2 linked regions of the Urbifossiella limnaea genome follow. The protein of the gene in region 2 binds, or shares a complex with, the protein of the main gene of each other region. Links are inferred from orthologs where the notes say so. Each region holds a gene or a part of one and is shown on either strand. Other genes may lie near its edges.

Region 1 (7,477 bases), 120 kb from region 2 along the record:
GTTACCAGGACGCCTTGCGGACGCCGGGGATCAGGCCACTCGACGCCAGGTTGCGGAAGCAGATGCGGCAGACGCCGAACTTCCGGTAGACGGCACGGCCGCGGCCGCACAGGCCGCAGCGGAACCGGACGCGGATGCGGTCGCGGCCCGACATCAGGTTCGCCGGGTTCTGCTGGTCGGCCGGCTTCTTGATCTCGGCGCGGTGGGCGTCGAGGCGCTCCATCTGGCGCGCGAACGTAGCTTCTTTGGCGTTCGTCGACATCGTGGTCTCGGGTCGGCGTTCCGGCTCGGCCCCGGGGGTACACTTCCCGGGCGAGCCGGCCGTTCCGTGAATCGCTGTCCGCTTACTTGCTGTCGTCCCGGAACGGCATCCCGAACGCCCGCAACAGCTCGCGGGCCTCGTCGTCGTTCCGGGTGCTGGTGACGAAGGTGATGTCCATGCCCTGCGTGAACGTCACCTTGTCAGGGTCGATCTCGGGGAAGACTAGCTGCTCGGTCAGCCCCATGCTGTAGTTGCCGTTGCCGTCGAAGCTCTTCGGGTTCACCCCGCGGAAGTCGCGGATTCGCGGCAGGGCCACGTTGATGAGCCGGTCGAGGAACTCGTACATCCGCTTGCCGCGGAGCGTGACACGACAGCCGATCTCGTTCCCCTCGCGGAGCCGGAACCCGCTGACGGCCACCTTGGCCTTCATGACCTGCGGCTTCTGACCGGCGATGAGGCCGAGCTGCTCGGCCGACTGCTTCATCCGCTCCTTGTCCTGGAGCGCCTTGCCCACGCCCATGTTCAAGCTGATCTTCATCAGCTTGGGCACGGCGTGCGGGTTGTCGCGGCCGAACTTCTGCTTCAGAGCGGCGACGATCTCGGCCTTGTACCGCTCCAGCAGCCGGGGCGGCGGGACCGGGGCTTCCTTCACGTCTTCGGCGGTCGCGGCCATGTCGTCGATACCTCGTGCAGCCTATGGCGGCCCCATGCCGACGGGGCCGGTACGGGCCGGGTTCACGCCTTGGTGGCGTACTTCGGGTTGGCCTTGGCCAGGATGCGGATGCGGGCGCCGCTCTTCTTGGCGTACAGTTCCTTGGTGCCGTCGGCCGCGTACCGCACGCCGACGCGGGTCGGCTGGTTGGTGCTCGGGTCGATGAGCATCACGTTCGAGGCGTTGACCGGCATCTCCTTCGAGAGCCGGCCGCCCTGCGGGTTGGTGCGCGACGGCTTCAGGTGCCGGTACACGCGGTTGACGCCCTGGACGAGCACCTTCCCGGACTTCGGCGAGACGGACAGCACCTTGCCGCGGACGCCCTTGTCGTCCCCGGTCAGCACCACCACGGTGTCGTCTTTGCGGATGTACATGGGTCGCTCTTGCTACTCGTATCCGTGGGCCACACGTCGCGCGGGCGGGCGTTCAACCTCAGACCACTTCCGACGCCAGGCTGATGATCTTGTTGTACTTGGCCCGCAGCTCGCGGGGCACGGCCCCGAAGATGCGCGTGCCGCGCGGGTTGTTGTCGTTGTCCAGTAGGACGAGCGCGTTGCTGTCGAACCGGACGTAGCTGCCGTCCTCGCGGCGGGTGGCCACCTTCGTGCGGACGACCACGCCCTTGATCACGTCGCCCGGCTTGACGTCGCCGCCGGGGATGGCCTTCTTCACGCTGGCCCGGATGATGTCGCCCAGGTTGGCCACGCGGCGCTTGTTGCCGCCCAGCACCTGGATGCACATCACCTCTTTGGCCCCGGTGTTGTCGGCCACGTCCATGTACGTGTACATCTGGATCATGTCAGCGCCTCGGCGGGGCGTTGCGGCCCCGGGGTGTCTTACTTGGCGTCGGCCGCGGGGGTGGGGGCGGCGGCGTCGCTCCCGGCGACGGCGCCTTCCAGCTTCGACAGCGTTCGGCTCGGGCTCTTCGTGACGACGCGGACGAGGTTCCAGCGCTTCGTCCGCGACAGCGGCCGGCTCTCGGCGATCTCGACCGTGTCGCCGAGGTGCGACTCGTTCTTCTCGTCGTGGACGTAGCAGATCGTCCGCTGCTTGACGTACTTGCCGTACTTCGGGTGCCGCACCGAGCGGGTGACCTCGACCCGGCGGGTCTTGAGGTTCTTGTCCCGGGTGACAATGCCGGTCAGGTGCCGGGGGCCGGTGCTCTTCGCCGGGGTGGCCGTCGCGTCCGCCATCACTTGCTCCCCTTCTTGGCCGTCGCCTTTGCGTGCAGCGCCTCGACGCGCCGGAGCTGCCGCCGCACCAGCCGCTTGCCGGGGCCGCCGGCCTTGTCCTTCTCGCCCAGGCTGGCGACGCGGGTGGCCAGCTGATCGGCCGGGAGGGCCTTCAGCTTGGTCAGCTCGCGCTCCCGCTGGAGGGTGCGGATGCGGGCGATGTCCTTCTTCGCCTTCTTCAGCTCGGTCGCCGTCTCCTTGCGGTCGGACGCCGACTGGAAGCGAAGCGAGAACACGGTCTTTTCGGTTTCCTTCAGGCTGAGCGCGAGCTGTTCGTCGCTCATCCCGCGGAAGTCGGTCTTGGTCGCAGGCATCTACGCACCCGTTTTTAGACGTTCGGCCGGCGGGTCACGAACCGGCACTTGAACGGCATCTTGTAGGCGACGCGGGCCAGGCAGTCGCGGGCGGCACTCTCCGGGAGGCCGCCGATCTCGAACATCACCTGCCCGGACCGCACCACCGCGGCCCAGTACTCGGGCTCGCCCTTGCCCTTACCCATGCGGGTCTCGGCGGGGATCGCAGTCACCGGCTTGTGCGGGAAGACGCGGATGTAGTACCGGCCCTCGCCCGAGACGAACCGCGTCATCGTGATACGGCCCGACTCGATGCACTCGGCCGACAGCCAGCCGCCTTCGAGCGACTGCAGGCCGAAGTCGCCGTAGGCGACGTAGTTGCCGCGGTGGGCGTTACCCTTGATGTAGCCGGCGTACTTCCGCTGCGCGACGATGCCCTTCGTCACCCCGCGCTGTCCCTTCCGGAACTTCACCCGCTTCGGCATCTGCGGCATCGGCCGTCTCCCTCAATGAGTCACACCCCGGGGCCGCACTCAGCGGCCGCCGCCACCGAACCCGCCCGGCCCGCGCCGCGGGCCGCGGCGCCGCTGCGTCGGGGCGCCGGACGCGTCCGTCGGGTCGATGATGTCGCCGGTCAGGTAGTCGCCCTGATTCACCCAGCACTTGATCCCGATGTTCCCCTGGGGGGTGGTGGCCTCGCTGAACCCGTACTCGACCTTCACGCGGAGGGTCGAGAGCGGGATCGAGCCTTCCATCCCCTTCTCGCAGCGGGCCATTTCCGACCCGCCGAGGCGGCCGGACAGTTGGAGCTTCACGCCCTTGGCGCCGCCCTCCATCGCCCGCTGCATCGCCTGCTTCATCGTGCGGCGGAAGCTGGCCCGGCGCTCGAGCTGCTCGGCGATGTCCTCGGCGATCAGCTGCGGGTCGATCTCGGGGCGGGCGATCTCGATCGTCTTCACCTCGATGTGCCGCCGCGTCAGCTTCTCGAGCGCCTTGGTCAGGTTGTCGATCTTCTCGCCCTTCTTGCCGATGATGGCGCCGACCCGGCTGCTGCTGATCGTGATCGTGACCCGCTCGCGGGTCCGCTCGATCTTGATGTCCGAGATGGCCGGCCGCTGGACCTTGCGGTCCTTCTTGTTGGTCAGGTACTTCTGCACGAACGCCCGGACCTTGAAGTCCTCGATCAGCAGTTCGGAGAAGTCGGCCTTGCTGGCGTACCACGTGGAGCGCCAGGGGCGCATGATCCCCGTGCGGAAGCCGGTCGGTCGGACTTTCTGACCCATCGCCGTGCCTCTTGGTCCGTCGTGGTCCGTCGCGGTCGCTTAATGCGCCGGGGGCCGACCGCGGCCGGCCCCCGCTTCTACAACCCCACCCGCCGCTCAGCCTTCGGCGGGTTCGCCGAGAGTGACGTGGATGTGCGACATCCGCCGCTTGATCGGGAACGCGGTGCCGCGCGCCCGGGGCTGGATCCGCTTGAACATCGGCGCCTCGTCGACGCGGGCCTCGGTCACGACAAGGGCGTCGAGGTCCGGGCACTCGCGGTCGTCGGCGTTCCCGAGGGCGCTCTTGACGACCTTCTCCAACAGCCGGGCGCCCCGGTTGTGGTAGAACTTCAGCATCTCGATCGCTTCGTCCGCGTTCCGCCCGCGGATCAGGTCCGCGAACACGCGGATCTTGCGGGGGCCCTGGTCGGCGTAGCGGTGTACGGCCTTGTATTCCATGTCTTACTTCCCGCCCTTCGCCTTGCCGCCGCTGTGACCCTTGAACGTCCGCGTCGGCGAGAACTCGCCGAGCTTGTGGCCGATCATGTCTTCGGTGCAGTAGACCCGCAGGAACGACTTCCCGTTGTGCACGAGGAACGTCGCGCCGATGAACTCCGGGACGACGGTGCAGTCCCGCGCCCAGGTCTTGATCGGCTCCTTGTTCGGCCCCTGCTTCTCGACCTTGCCGAGGAGCCGGAGGTCGACGTAAGGACCCTTCTTCAGCGACCGGCTCATGCGTCGTCCCGCTCGTGTCCTGCCAGGCTCGCCAAACACACACACCGGGCGTCACGAACCCGGGACTGTGTAACGTAGGCAGGCCCACGCGGACCGGCCACCGGATTTCTACTTCAGCGGCGAAGCCCGCACGCCGGGCGGGCCTCAGCTCACTTAACTGCTCTTCTGGTGCTTGCCGCTCGGGCGCCGCCGCAGGATGGCGCCGCCGCCGGGCTTGCGGTCCTTGCGCGTCTTGCCGCCCTTCGACAGCACGCCCGTCGGGCCCTTCGGCTGGCCGCCGCTCTTGCTGCGCCCCTCGCCGCCGCCCATCGGGTGGTCGATCGGGTTCATGGCCATGCCGCGGTTGTGCGGCTTGCGGCCCTTCCACCGGTTCCGCCCGGCCTTGCCGAGGCTGATGTTCATGTGCTCGGGGTTCGACACGCTGCCGATCGTCGCCCGGCACTTGCTCGACACGCGGCGGATTTCCCCGCTCGGCATCGTCAGCTGCGCCCAGTCCTTCTCGCGGGCGCTCAGCGTGGCCGAGCACCCGGCGGAGCGGCAGATCTGACCGCCGCGGCCGGGGGTCAGCTCGACGTTGTGGACGGCCATGCCGAGGGGCACCTTCCACAGCGGCATGCAGTTGCCCGGCTTCGGCTCGACGGCCTCGGTCTCGCCCGAGATGACCTTGTCGCCGGCCTTCATCCCGACCGGGGCCAGGATGTAGCTCTTGGCGTTGTCGTACTTCTCGTCCTTCGGGTATTCGATGAGCGCGATGCGGGCGCTGCGGTTCGGGTCGTACTCGACCGAGATCACCACCGCCTCGACGCCGTCGCGCTTCCGCTTGAAGTCGATCTGGCGGTACATCCGCTTGTGACCACCCCCACGGAACCGGGTGGTGGTGATGCCGTGGTGGTTCCGCCCGCCGCTCTTCTTGATCGGCGACAGCAGCGACTTTTCCGGCTTGTTGACGCCGGGGAACGTGCAGTCCGCGAAGTCGGACACGCTCCCGCCGCGGCGGCCGGCGGAGGTCGGCTTGTATTGCTTGATGCCCATGTCTTGCTCTCAGCTATCGGCCGTCGGCGTTCCGCCGACGGCCGGGTGCCTCGCCGCCTGGCTGACAGCTGACCGCTGACAGCCGCCGCCGGTCAATAGAACTCGATCTTGTCGTCCGGGTGCAGCGCCACGATGGCTTTCTTCCAGGCCGGCAGCGAACCCTCTTCCTGGCGGAACCGGCGGGTCTTCCCCTTCCGGTTCATCGTCCGCACGTCGGTGACGCGGACGTTGAACAGCTCCTCGACCGCCTTCCGGATCTGCGTCTTGTCGGCGATCGGGTTCACCTGGAAGGTGTACGCGTTGTACCGCGTGCTCTGGTGGGTGCCCTTCTCGGTGACGAGGGGCTTCAGGAGCACTTGGTACGGCCGCAGCTCGATCCCCGGCTCGCCGTGGACGCACGGCTTGCGGGCGGCGAGCTTCCGCACGTACCGCTTCGGGTGTGGACGGGGACGCGGCATGACGCTTCTCCACTCCGGGGCGAACCCGGAGCCTCCGGGTGCTACTTGGCGGCGACCTTACGGGCGGCGATGCGGGCGGCCCGGCCGCGGCGCTTGATCGCGGGCTTCTCGGCCTTCGGGGCCGCGGTGGCGGTCGCCGGCGGCTTGATGAACGCCTCGAGCGCCGCCTTCGTCACCAGCAGCCGCTTCTGCCGAAGCACGGTGTAGCAGTTGAACTCGGCGACCGGCAGCACCTTCACGCCCTCGATGTTGCGGGCGCTGCGGTACACGTTCTGGTCCAGCCCGTTGGTGCCGATCAGCACCGTGGTGTCGGCCAGGGTCACGTCCTTCTCGCCGCCCTCGGTCGTCTTCTTGCCGACCTTCAGGCTCTTGAGCAGGCCGAACACTTCCTTCGTCTTCGGGGCGGCGAGAGCCAGCTCGTCGAGGACGACGATCTCCTTGTCCACGATCTTCGACAGCACGGCCATCCGGTTGGCGGCCTTCACGGCCTTTTTCGGGAGGCGGTAGTAGTAGTCGCGGGGCTTCGGCCCCTTCGCGGTACCACCGCCGCGCCGCTTGTTCGTGCGCTTGGTGCCGGCGCGGGCGTTGCCGGTGCCCTTCTGCCGGAACAGCTTCTTTGTGCTGCCGGCCACTTCGCCGCGGCGGAGGGTGCTGTGCGTGCCGGCCCGCTGGTTGGCCAGGAACATCAGCACGGCTTCGTGCATCAGCTGCTTGCTGATCTTGCCGCCGAAGTCCTTCGGGTCGACCGTGATCGACCCCACCTCGGCCCCGGCCTTGTTGACCACGGGGACGGTGATGGCGGTCGTGTACTCGGTGACACGCGAGGACGCGGGAGCCTTCGCGGCCCCGTTGGCGCCGTTCAAGTCGGCCATGGGGGAACCTCATCTCGACCCCGCCTGACCGGTTGCCCGGTGAGCCGCATATTTGGTTCAGTTGCCCGAACCGCGGCGAAGCTGGGTCGTCCTGCACGAGAACCGCCCGCCGAACTGTCCACCCCGGAGGGGTGCCGCGGCGGGCGGGACTAATTTCTTAGCGGCATCCGGGTGGGAGTCAAGCACCCGGCATCGTTTTTGTGCCGCGATGGCTCAGCCGCCGGTGATGACGCGGATCTTGATGTCCACGCCCGGGGGCAGGTTGAGCCCCTTGTTGAGCGCCTCGATGGTCTTCTGCGTCGGCTTGAGGATGTCGATGAGCCGCTTGTGGGTGCGGATCTCGAACTGCTCGCGGCTCTTGCGGTCGATGTGCGGCGACCGCAACACCGTGTACCGTTCGATGCGCGTCGGCAGCGGAATCGGCCCGTGAACGTCGGCGCCGTTGTCCCGGGCCGTCTGCACGATCTCGCCCGCGGTGCGGTCGAGAACCTCGTGGTCGTACCCTTCCATCCGGATGCGGATGCGCTCGCTCTGGTTGGCCGCCACGTTGCCCCCTGTCGCCGCGGACCGCTCGGTCGCCGGGAAATCGGAAGGTGGAACATTATTCGCGGCGCCGCAG
Region 2 (7,308 bases):
GTCTCGGGGTCGATCACGTCGTCGGCGGCGTACATCGGGAAGATGTTGTTTTCCATGTCGCCGACGAGCAGCGCGCGCGACTTGTCGGACAGCTTCATCTTCTCGGTCGGGTAGAACTCCTTCAGGATGTTCGCGGTGCTGGTGTACATCGGGTCCATCGCCCGCAGCAGCGTCAGCGCCGAGAACTTGCCCGACTGGTCGATGCGGACGCCGAACGTCTCCTTCTTGGAGACGTTGATCTCGATCCAGCTGCCGCGCTCGGGGATGATGCGGCAGCTGTGCATGTCCTTGTCGGCCTCGCGGGTGACGACGAAGTCGACACCCGGCGACCGGTGCAGCTGCGACACGACGACGCGCTCGGCCCCGTTGATGATGAACTCGCCGCCGCCGATCATGATGGGCATGTCGCCGAGGTACACCTCCTCCTCGACGGCCGTGCCGTCGCTCTTGCGGAGGCGCAGCCAGACGCGGAACGGCCGGCCGTAGGTGAGGCGCAGCTGGCGGCACTCGTCCGGGTCGTAGCGCGGCTTACCGAGGTCGTACTTCACGTACTCGAGCGAGATCTTCTTGTCGTAGCTCTCGATGGGGAAGATTTCCTTCAACACCCCTTCGAGGCCGTGCTGCTCTCGCTTGTCGTAGCCGACCTCCAGCTGGAGGAAGCGCGCGTAGGAGCGGGTCTGGACGTCGGTCAGGTCGGGAACCTCCACGGCGTCGCCGAAGCGGCCGAAGTTCCGCTCGGTTTCCGGGAGAATGATCCGCTGGGCCGGGATGGGCATCGGGGTTGCTCCTGACCACGAATGACGGCACGACGCCGGGGCGGCGTTGCCTCCGGTGGCAACGGGCCTTGCGTCGGGTGGCGTGGGGCGTTATTGAATGCAGGCGGGCAACCGGCCCGCGACCGACGGTCGGACGACGATCGACGGCCCCTCCACACCGCGGGACGCGGCGTCGGCGGGTACCAGAATTAGCGGCATGGTGCGAATCTGAGAGGGCGGAGCGACACGGCGGACCGGGTTGGTCGCGAACATTGTCACCACTGTTTCGCGGCTCGGCCAATCATCCCTCCCGCGGCCGACGGGTGGGATCACGGGCCGTGGAAAACCAACGGCGCGAACGACCGCTAACGGAACATCATACCCACCCGAGTCGGAAAAGTCGACCCGGGCGGGCATTTTTTTTGCAGACCGCACCACCGGCAGGACCGACAACGCTTCGCAAAGGCGAGCCGGGGGCGTGAGCCCCCGGATTCTTTGCTTGCGAAAATGCGAATCCGGGGGCTCACGCCCCCCGACCCGCGCGGCACTTAGACCGGCTTGACCGACACCTTGCCGCCCGCCTCTTCCAGCTTCTTCTTGAGGTCTTCGGCGATCTTCTTGTCGACGCCTTCCTTGATCGCCTTCGGGGCGCCCTCGACGGTCGCCTTGGCCTCGGCGAGCCCCTGCCCGGTCAGCTCGCGGACGATCTTGATGACGTTGATCTTCTTGGCCGCGTCCACGCTCTCGAGGATCACGTTGAACTCGGTCGCCTCGGCGGCCGGGGCCGCCGGGCCGGCCGCAGCCGCCGGGCCGGCCATCATCACCGCGCCGCCGGCGGCGGGCTCGATGCCGTACTTTTCCTTCAGGTAGTTCTTCAACTCGACGGCCTGGGCGATGGTGAGCCCGGCCAGCTTGTCACCCAGTTCCGCGACGGCGCTCATGGTCAGTCCCTTTCAGTGTCACTTGCCGGGTGAAGCGGCCCGGCGGTGCGTAATAGGTCGAGGTCATGCCGCCCGGTGCCACACCGGACGGCGGAAAGTCACGTCAGGTTCACGCGGCCGGCGGGGCCGGGGCGTCCGCGGGGGCGTCGGCCGCCTTCTCCTCGATCGCCTTGAGGATGCCGGCCAACTGAGTCGCCGGCCCGGTGAGGGCGGCAGCGATGTTGCCGCCGGCCGACAGCACCGCGTTGAGCACGTCGCCGATCGCCTCCAGGCGGGTCGGCATCGTCTTGGCGATCGCCATCGTGACCGGCTGGCCGTCGGCCACGGCGGTCTTCTCTTTGAACTTGTCCGGCGCCTTCGGGTCCTTCTTCAAGTCCTTGACGACGCCGTCGACGGCGTTGCTCAGTTCCTTGATGCTCTCGGCACCCCAGCACAGGAGCGTCGGCCCGGACAGGCCGTCGATGGCGATGCCGTTCTCGCCGAACACCTTCTTCAGGAACGTGTTCTTGACGAGTTGCGTCTTGACCTTCTTCTCGCGGAGCCTCTTGCGGAACTCGAACTCGGTCGCGGAGTCGACCTTGATCGGCTCCAGGATGACGTAGTTCTTCACGCCCGCGAACGTCTTTCGCAGGGCCGCGAGCTCCAGTTCCTTGATCTTCTTGCTCATGTGTCAGTCCGCCGCGGTGGCCGCGGGTTTGGGGTGTCAGATGGCGACCCGGATGCCCGGGGACATGGTGGCGGAGACCGACACCCCGTTGATGTACACGCCCTTCACGGCGGCGGGCTTCGCGGCCCGCACCTGCTCGACGAAGGTCGTGATGTTGGCGACGAGCTTGTCGTCGTCGAAGCTCATCTTGCCGACGCCGGCGTGGACCTGGCCGGTCTTGTCGGAGCGGTACTCGACCTTACCGGCCTTGAACTCCTTCACCGCCGCGGCCACGTCGCCGGTGGCGGGGACCACGGTGCCGGCCTTCGGCGTCGGCATCAGCCCGCGCGGGCCGAGCACCTTACCGAGCCGCGACACCTGGCCCATCATGTCCTGCGTGGCGATGGCGACGTCGAACTCCAGGAAGTTCTCCTTCGTCACCTTTTCGACCAGGTCGGCACCGCCCACGACGTCCGCGCCGGCGGCCTTGGCCTTCGCCGCGTTGTCGCCCTGGGCGAACACGGCCACGCGGACCGACTTGCCGATGCCGTGCGGCAGGCCGATCGCCCCGCGAACCATCTGGTCCGACTGGGTCACGTCGATACCGAGGTTGATGTGCACCTCGATCGTCTCGTCGAACTTGGCCCGCTTGAGCTTGCGGAGCTCGGCGACGGCCTGCTTGAGCGGCATCGTGCCGGCCTCGCGGAGCCGCTTCTCGATGTTGGCCAGGTGATTCCGCAGCTTCTTGCCGCGCTTCGGCGGCACGCCGGGCTTCTTAGTCCGCTTCGGGGCGGCGATGGCCGCCTCAGCTTCCGGCCTCGCCGCGGGGGCTTCAGCCGGGGGAGCGGCCTCGGCGGCAACGGGCGGGGCGGCCGCGGCAGGCGCCGCGTCCTTGTTCTCGTCCTTGGCCATGTCTACCTCACGGGGCGGGGTTCTCGCGGCCGAAGCCCGATACAACCCCTCCCGCCTCTTGGGTGAAAAAGGCGGTGAATGTATAAACCTATTCGGCACGCCGGGTGCGGCAACGGGCGGGCGTGAAATTCGAAGCACGAAATCCGAAACTCGAACACACGCGACCGGTTCGAATTTCGGATTTCGTGCTTCGATACTCGGCCGCTACTCGGCCGCGACGGCGATGCCCATGCTGCGGGCGGTCCCCTCGATGATGCGGGCGGCGTGGTCCACGTCGCGGGCGTTCAGATCCTGCAACTTCTTCTTGGCGATCTCCAGCACCTGCTGCTTGCTGAGGACGAAGCCCTTGTACTTGCCGCCCTTCTTGCCGTCCGGCGGGATCACTTCCTTGCCCTGCTTCTTGCCGGCCGGGATCTTCGCGGCGAGCTTGATGAGCACGGCCGCGGGGGGCGACTTGATCTTGAACTCGAAACTGCGGTCCGAATAGACGGTGATCATCACCGGCAGCATCAGCCCCTTCGTGTCGGGGCCGCCGGTCTTCTCGTTGAACTGCTTCACGAACATGCCGATGTTGACGCCGTGCGCGCCGAGCGCCGGGCCGACCGGCGGGGCCGGCGTGGCGGTGCCGCCGGGGCACTGGAGCTTCACGACTGCCGTAACCTGCTTCGCCATGACTCACCTAGCGGCGCGTGTTTCCGTTGAAGATAACTGATTCTATGAACCCGCCCGCCGCCCGGCGAGCGGGTTCGGCCGGAAGCCCACCCGCCGCGGCAGGTGGGCGTCGAGAGCGTCACAGCTTCTCGACGTGCCAGTAGTCCATTTCCATCTCGACCGGCCGGCCCCAGATGGTGACCACCACGGTGACCTTCGGCGTGTCGGTCGGGTCCTTCGGCATGGTGATGACCTTGACCTCGGCCTCCGACCCGGAGAACGCCCCGTCCTTGACGCGGACGCGGTCGCCCTTCTCGAAGTCGAGCTTCACCGCGACCTTCGGCTTCCCCTCGCCGGCGGTGGCGGTGCCGAGCATCTTGCGGACCTCCAGCGGGTCCATCGGGGCCGGCGGCTTCAGCACGCCGCCGCCGCCGCCGACGAAGTCGCCGACGCCGCTCGTCTCGCGGAACAGGTACAGGATTTTGTCGTTGAACTCGACCTCGGCGAAGATGTACCCGTGGAACTTCTTCCGCTTCTTGACGACGTTCTTCTCCTGCGTGACCGTCTCCACCTCGCCGGTCTTCTTGTTCTTGACCTTGGCCCGGACGCTCTTCTTCTCCACGAACTCCTCGACCGGCACGAGCACCTGGCCGAAGAACTCTTCGAGCCCCTCGATCTTCACCTTCCGCTCGATGGCCGCCTTGATGGTGTCCTCGCGGCCGCTCTGCACCTTGATGACGTACCAGCGCTTCTTACTTTCCGGCTCGGCCGGGGGGGCCTCGACCTCGGCGGGGGCGGCTTCGGCCGGTACTGGCTCCGGTTCCGGCTCGGGCTCCGATTCAGGCACCGCCCCGGCTTCTGCCTCCGACTCGGGCGCCGTCTCGGCAACGGGTTCGGCGGCCGACTCCTCGGCGGCCGACTCCTCGGCGGCCGGCTCCTCGGCGGCCGACTCCTCGGCGGCCGGCTCGGGCAACGCCGCGTGCGGCTCCGGGGTCGGCTCGGCAGCCGGCTCCGCCGGCGAATCGGCCGGGGCGACCGGGGCGTCGTCGGGGGTGTGGGTGGTTTCGTCGGTCATGGGAACCTGGCTTGTAAGGGGCGAAGCCCGCCCGGGGACGCCGGACGGGCTTCCGCTTCAAACCGCGACTCAGTCAACTGCACCCGTCCGTGGGCTCACCAGCGGGCGGCCTGCACCTGGCCGCCCTTCTGCCCGGTCTCGCTCCGGCTCGGCAGGACGCCGACCGGCCCGCTGCTCAGCAGCCAGCCCCAGAACAGGTCCACGAACAGCAGGAAGAGGGCCATGAAGATGGTACACACCAGCACGACCACGGTGTCGGCCGCCAGCCGCTTCCGGCTCGACCACGACACCTTGTTCATCTCCGCCTCGGTGGCGATGAGGAACTCGGCGAACGCCGGCATGTTCACGGCCCGATACGCCACCCACGCGGTCAGCACGCAGATCAGCAGCGGGATGGTGATCTTGGCGTCCGACAGCAGGCGGAACAGTTTCGGGGCGCCGTCCTCGGTGTGCAGGAACGGCAGCGGCACGTCCCAGTTGTCCGGTAGCGTCCCCTGGGACACTAGCGCGTACGCGCCGGTCAGGCCGATGCCCAGGATGCCGATCATCGTCACCCGGCGGACGACCCGCCCGAGCACACGCTTGAACGTGCCCCCGTGGAACCAACCCTGCTCTTCGAGGCTCAGCATCCAGTTGGTGCCGCGGGGTGACACGAGCAGCCGAAACGCGCCGAACAGGATGCCGCCGACGACGATCGCGGTGACGACGGTACCGGCGGCACCCTCGAACTTCGCCGTCGCCCAGCCGCCGAGGAGCAGGACCAGGAAGAACGTCACGAGCACAAGAAAGACGCCCCCGCGCATCCCCTTCGGGGGCGCGGTGCCGGCGAGCTTGAGGCCGAACCACACCAGCCCGCCGAGCGCGCCGAGCGTGAGTACGCCGCGGACAAAGGCTTCGAGGATCGTGTCACCGCCGACGGCCGGGCGGACGTACTCGGCCCACAAGGTCGGGATGGCGTAAAAGACGACGGCCAGCGCGGCGAGGACGTAGCCCGCGCCGACGAGGCTGTACAGCAACAGGCCGGAGTCGGCACTCGGAGTCCGCGGTTGGGTCGGCGGGCTGGGTTCCACGGCGGTCGCCATCGTTCGTCCTTTGCGAGTCCGGTTCGCCGTCGGCGGGCCTTGCCCCGAACGAGTCGGCCGGCCCTCGCCCCCGCGTCCGAACGTCGGGGGCGGGCCGGCAGTGGTGGTCGGGTCGTGAGCAGGAGCGGAGGGACTCGAACCCCCGACCGGTGGTTTTGGAAACCACTGCTCTACCAACTGAGCTACGCTCCTTCGTCCTACTCGTCATTCGTCATTCGTCATTCGTCCCTCGAGCACTGGACTCGCCGCGGGGCGATCCTCGCTGCCGTGAGGCCGAATGACAAAGGACGAATGACAAAGGACGCCGCGTTACTTCTTCGCCGGCGGGTCGTCGGCCAGGATCTTCGTCACCACGCCCGAGCCGACGGTGCGGCCGCCCTCGCGGATGGCGAACCGGAGGCCCTCGTCCATGGCGACCGGCATCCCCTCCATCAGCTCGACGGACACCTTCACGTTGTCGCCGGGCATGCACATCTCGACGCCGGCCGGCAGCGCGATGCTCCCGGTCACGTCGGTCGTGCGGAAGTAGAACTGCGGCTTGTACCCGCTGAAGAACGGCGTGTGCCGGCCGCCTTCGTCCTTCGACAGGACGTAGATGCTGCCCTCGAACTTGCGGTGCGGCTGGATCGAGCCGGGCTTGGCGATGACCTGGCCGCGCTCGATGCCGTCGCGCTCGATGCCGCGGAGCAGCGCCCCGACGTTGTCGCCGGCGATGCCCTTGTCGAGGGTCTTCTGGAACATCTCGATGCCGGTGAGCACGGTCTTGATGCTGTCCTTGCGGAGGCCGATGATCTCGACTTCGTCGCCGACCTTGCACTGGCCGCGCTCGATGCGGCCGGTGGCCACGGTGCCGCGGCCCTTGATCGAGAACACGTCCTCGACGGACATCAGGAACGGCTTGTCCTCCTCGCGCTGCGGCAGCGGCACGTAGGTGTCCAGCGCGAACATCAGGGCGTCGATCGACTTCGGGCCGTCGAGGCCGTCGTTGGTCGGGTTCTCGAGCGCCTCCTTCGACCGGCCGTAGACGATGGGGATGTTGTCGCCGTCGAACTCGTACTTGTTGAGCAGGTCACGCAGCTCCATGACGACGAGCGGGATCAGCTCGGGGTCGGCCTTGTCGCACTTGTTGAGGTACACGACGATCTTCGGCACGCCGACCTGCTTGGCCAGCAGGATGTGCTCGCGGGTCTGCGGCATGGGGCCGTCGTCGGCGGCGACGACGAGGATGGCGGCGTCCATCTGGGCG

What was found. Proteins that work in one complex are often made in the same cells at the same time.
Region 1: rplL (region 2) and rplV share a complex: the UniProt entries of both Escherichia coli proteins name them as parts of the 50S ribosomal subunit. The link is inferred for Urbifossiella limnaea from one-to-one orthologs.

Annotation. Positions count from the first base shown.
Region 1 is NZ_CP036273.1:2,628,450-2,635,926, forward strand. The notes cover bases 2,550-5,451. They hold rplV (50S ribosomal protein L22), read right to left. Parts: upstream 4,221-5,451; coding sequence 3,879-4,220; downstream 2,550-3,878. Other genes in these bases: rplP (50S ribosomal protein L16), read right to left, coding at 2,550-2,993; rpsC (30S ribosomal protein S3), read right to left, coding at 3,033-3,782; rpsS (30S ribosomal protein S19), read right to left, coding at 4,224-4,496; rplB (50S ribosomal protein L2), read right to left, coding at 4,650-5,451. Also shown: ETAA1_RS33805 (uS14 family ribosomal protein), read right to left, coding at 2-262; rplE (50S ribosomal protein L5), read right to left, coding at 345-935; rplX (50S ribosomal protein L24), read right to left, coding at 998-1,348; rplN (50S ribosomal protein L14), read right to left, coding at 1,407-1,772; rpsQ (30S ribosomal protein S17), read right to left, coding at 1,811-2,167; rpmC (50S ribosomal protein L29), read right to left, coding at 2,167-2,520; more of rplP, read right to left, coding at 2,535-2,549; more of rplB, read right to left, coding at 5,452-5,528; rplW (50S ribosomal protein L23), read right to left, coding at 5,621-5,986; rplD (50S ribosomal protein L4), read right to left, coding at 6,028-6,858; rpsJ (30S ribosomal protein S10), read right to left, coding at 7,072-7,404. UniProt on the Escherichia coli protein: This protein binds specifically to 23S rRNA; its binding is stimulated by other ribosomal proteins, e.g. uL4, bL17, and bL20. It is important during the early stages of 50S assembly.
Region 2 is NZ_CP036273.1:2,743,851-2,751,158, reverse strand. Bases 1-2,733 are described here. They hold rplL (50S ribosomal protein L7/L12), read right to left. Parts: upstream 1,697-2,733; coding sequence 1,304-1,696; downstream 1-1,303. Other genes in these bases: rplA (50S ribosomal protein L1), read right to left, coding at 2,400-2,733; rplJ (50S ribosomal protein L10), read right to left, coding at 1,806-2,363; rpoB (DNA-directed RNA polymerase subunit beta), read right to left, coding at 1-776. Outside these bases: more of rplA, read right to left, coding at 2,734-3,254; rplK (50S ribosomal protein L11), read right to left, coding at 3,459-3,926; transcription termination/antitermination protein NusG, read right to left, coding at 4,045-4,980; preprotein translocase subunit SecE, read right to left, coding at 5,076-6,062; tuf (elongation factor Tu), read right to left, coding at 6,372-7,308. UniProt on the Escherichia coli protein: The binding site for several of the GTPase factors involved in protein synthesis (IF-2, EF-Tu, EF-G and RF3). Is thus essential for accurate translation.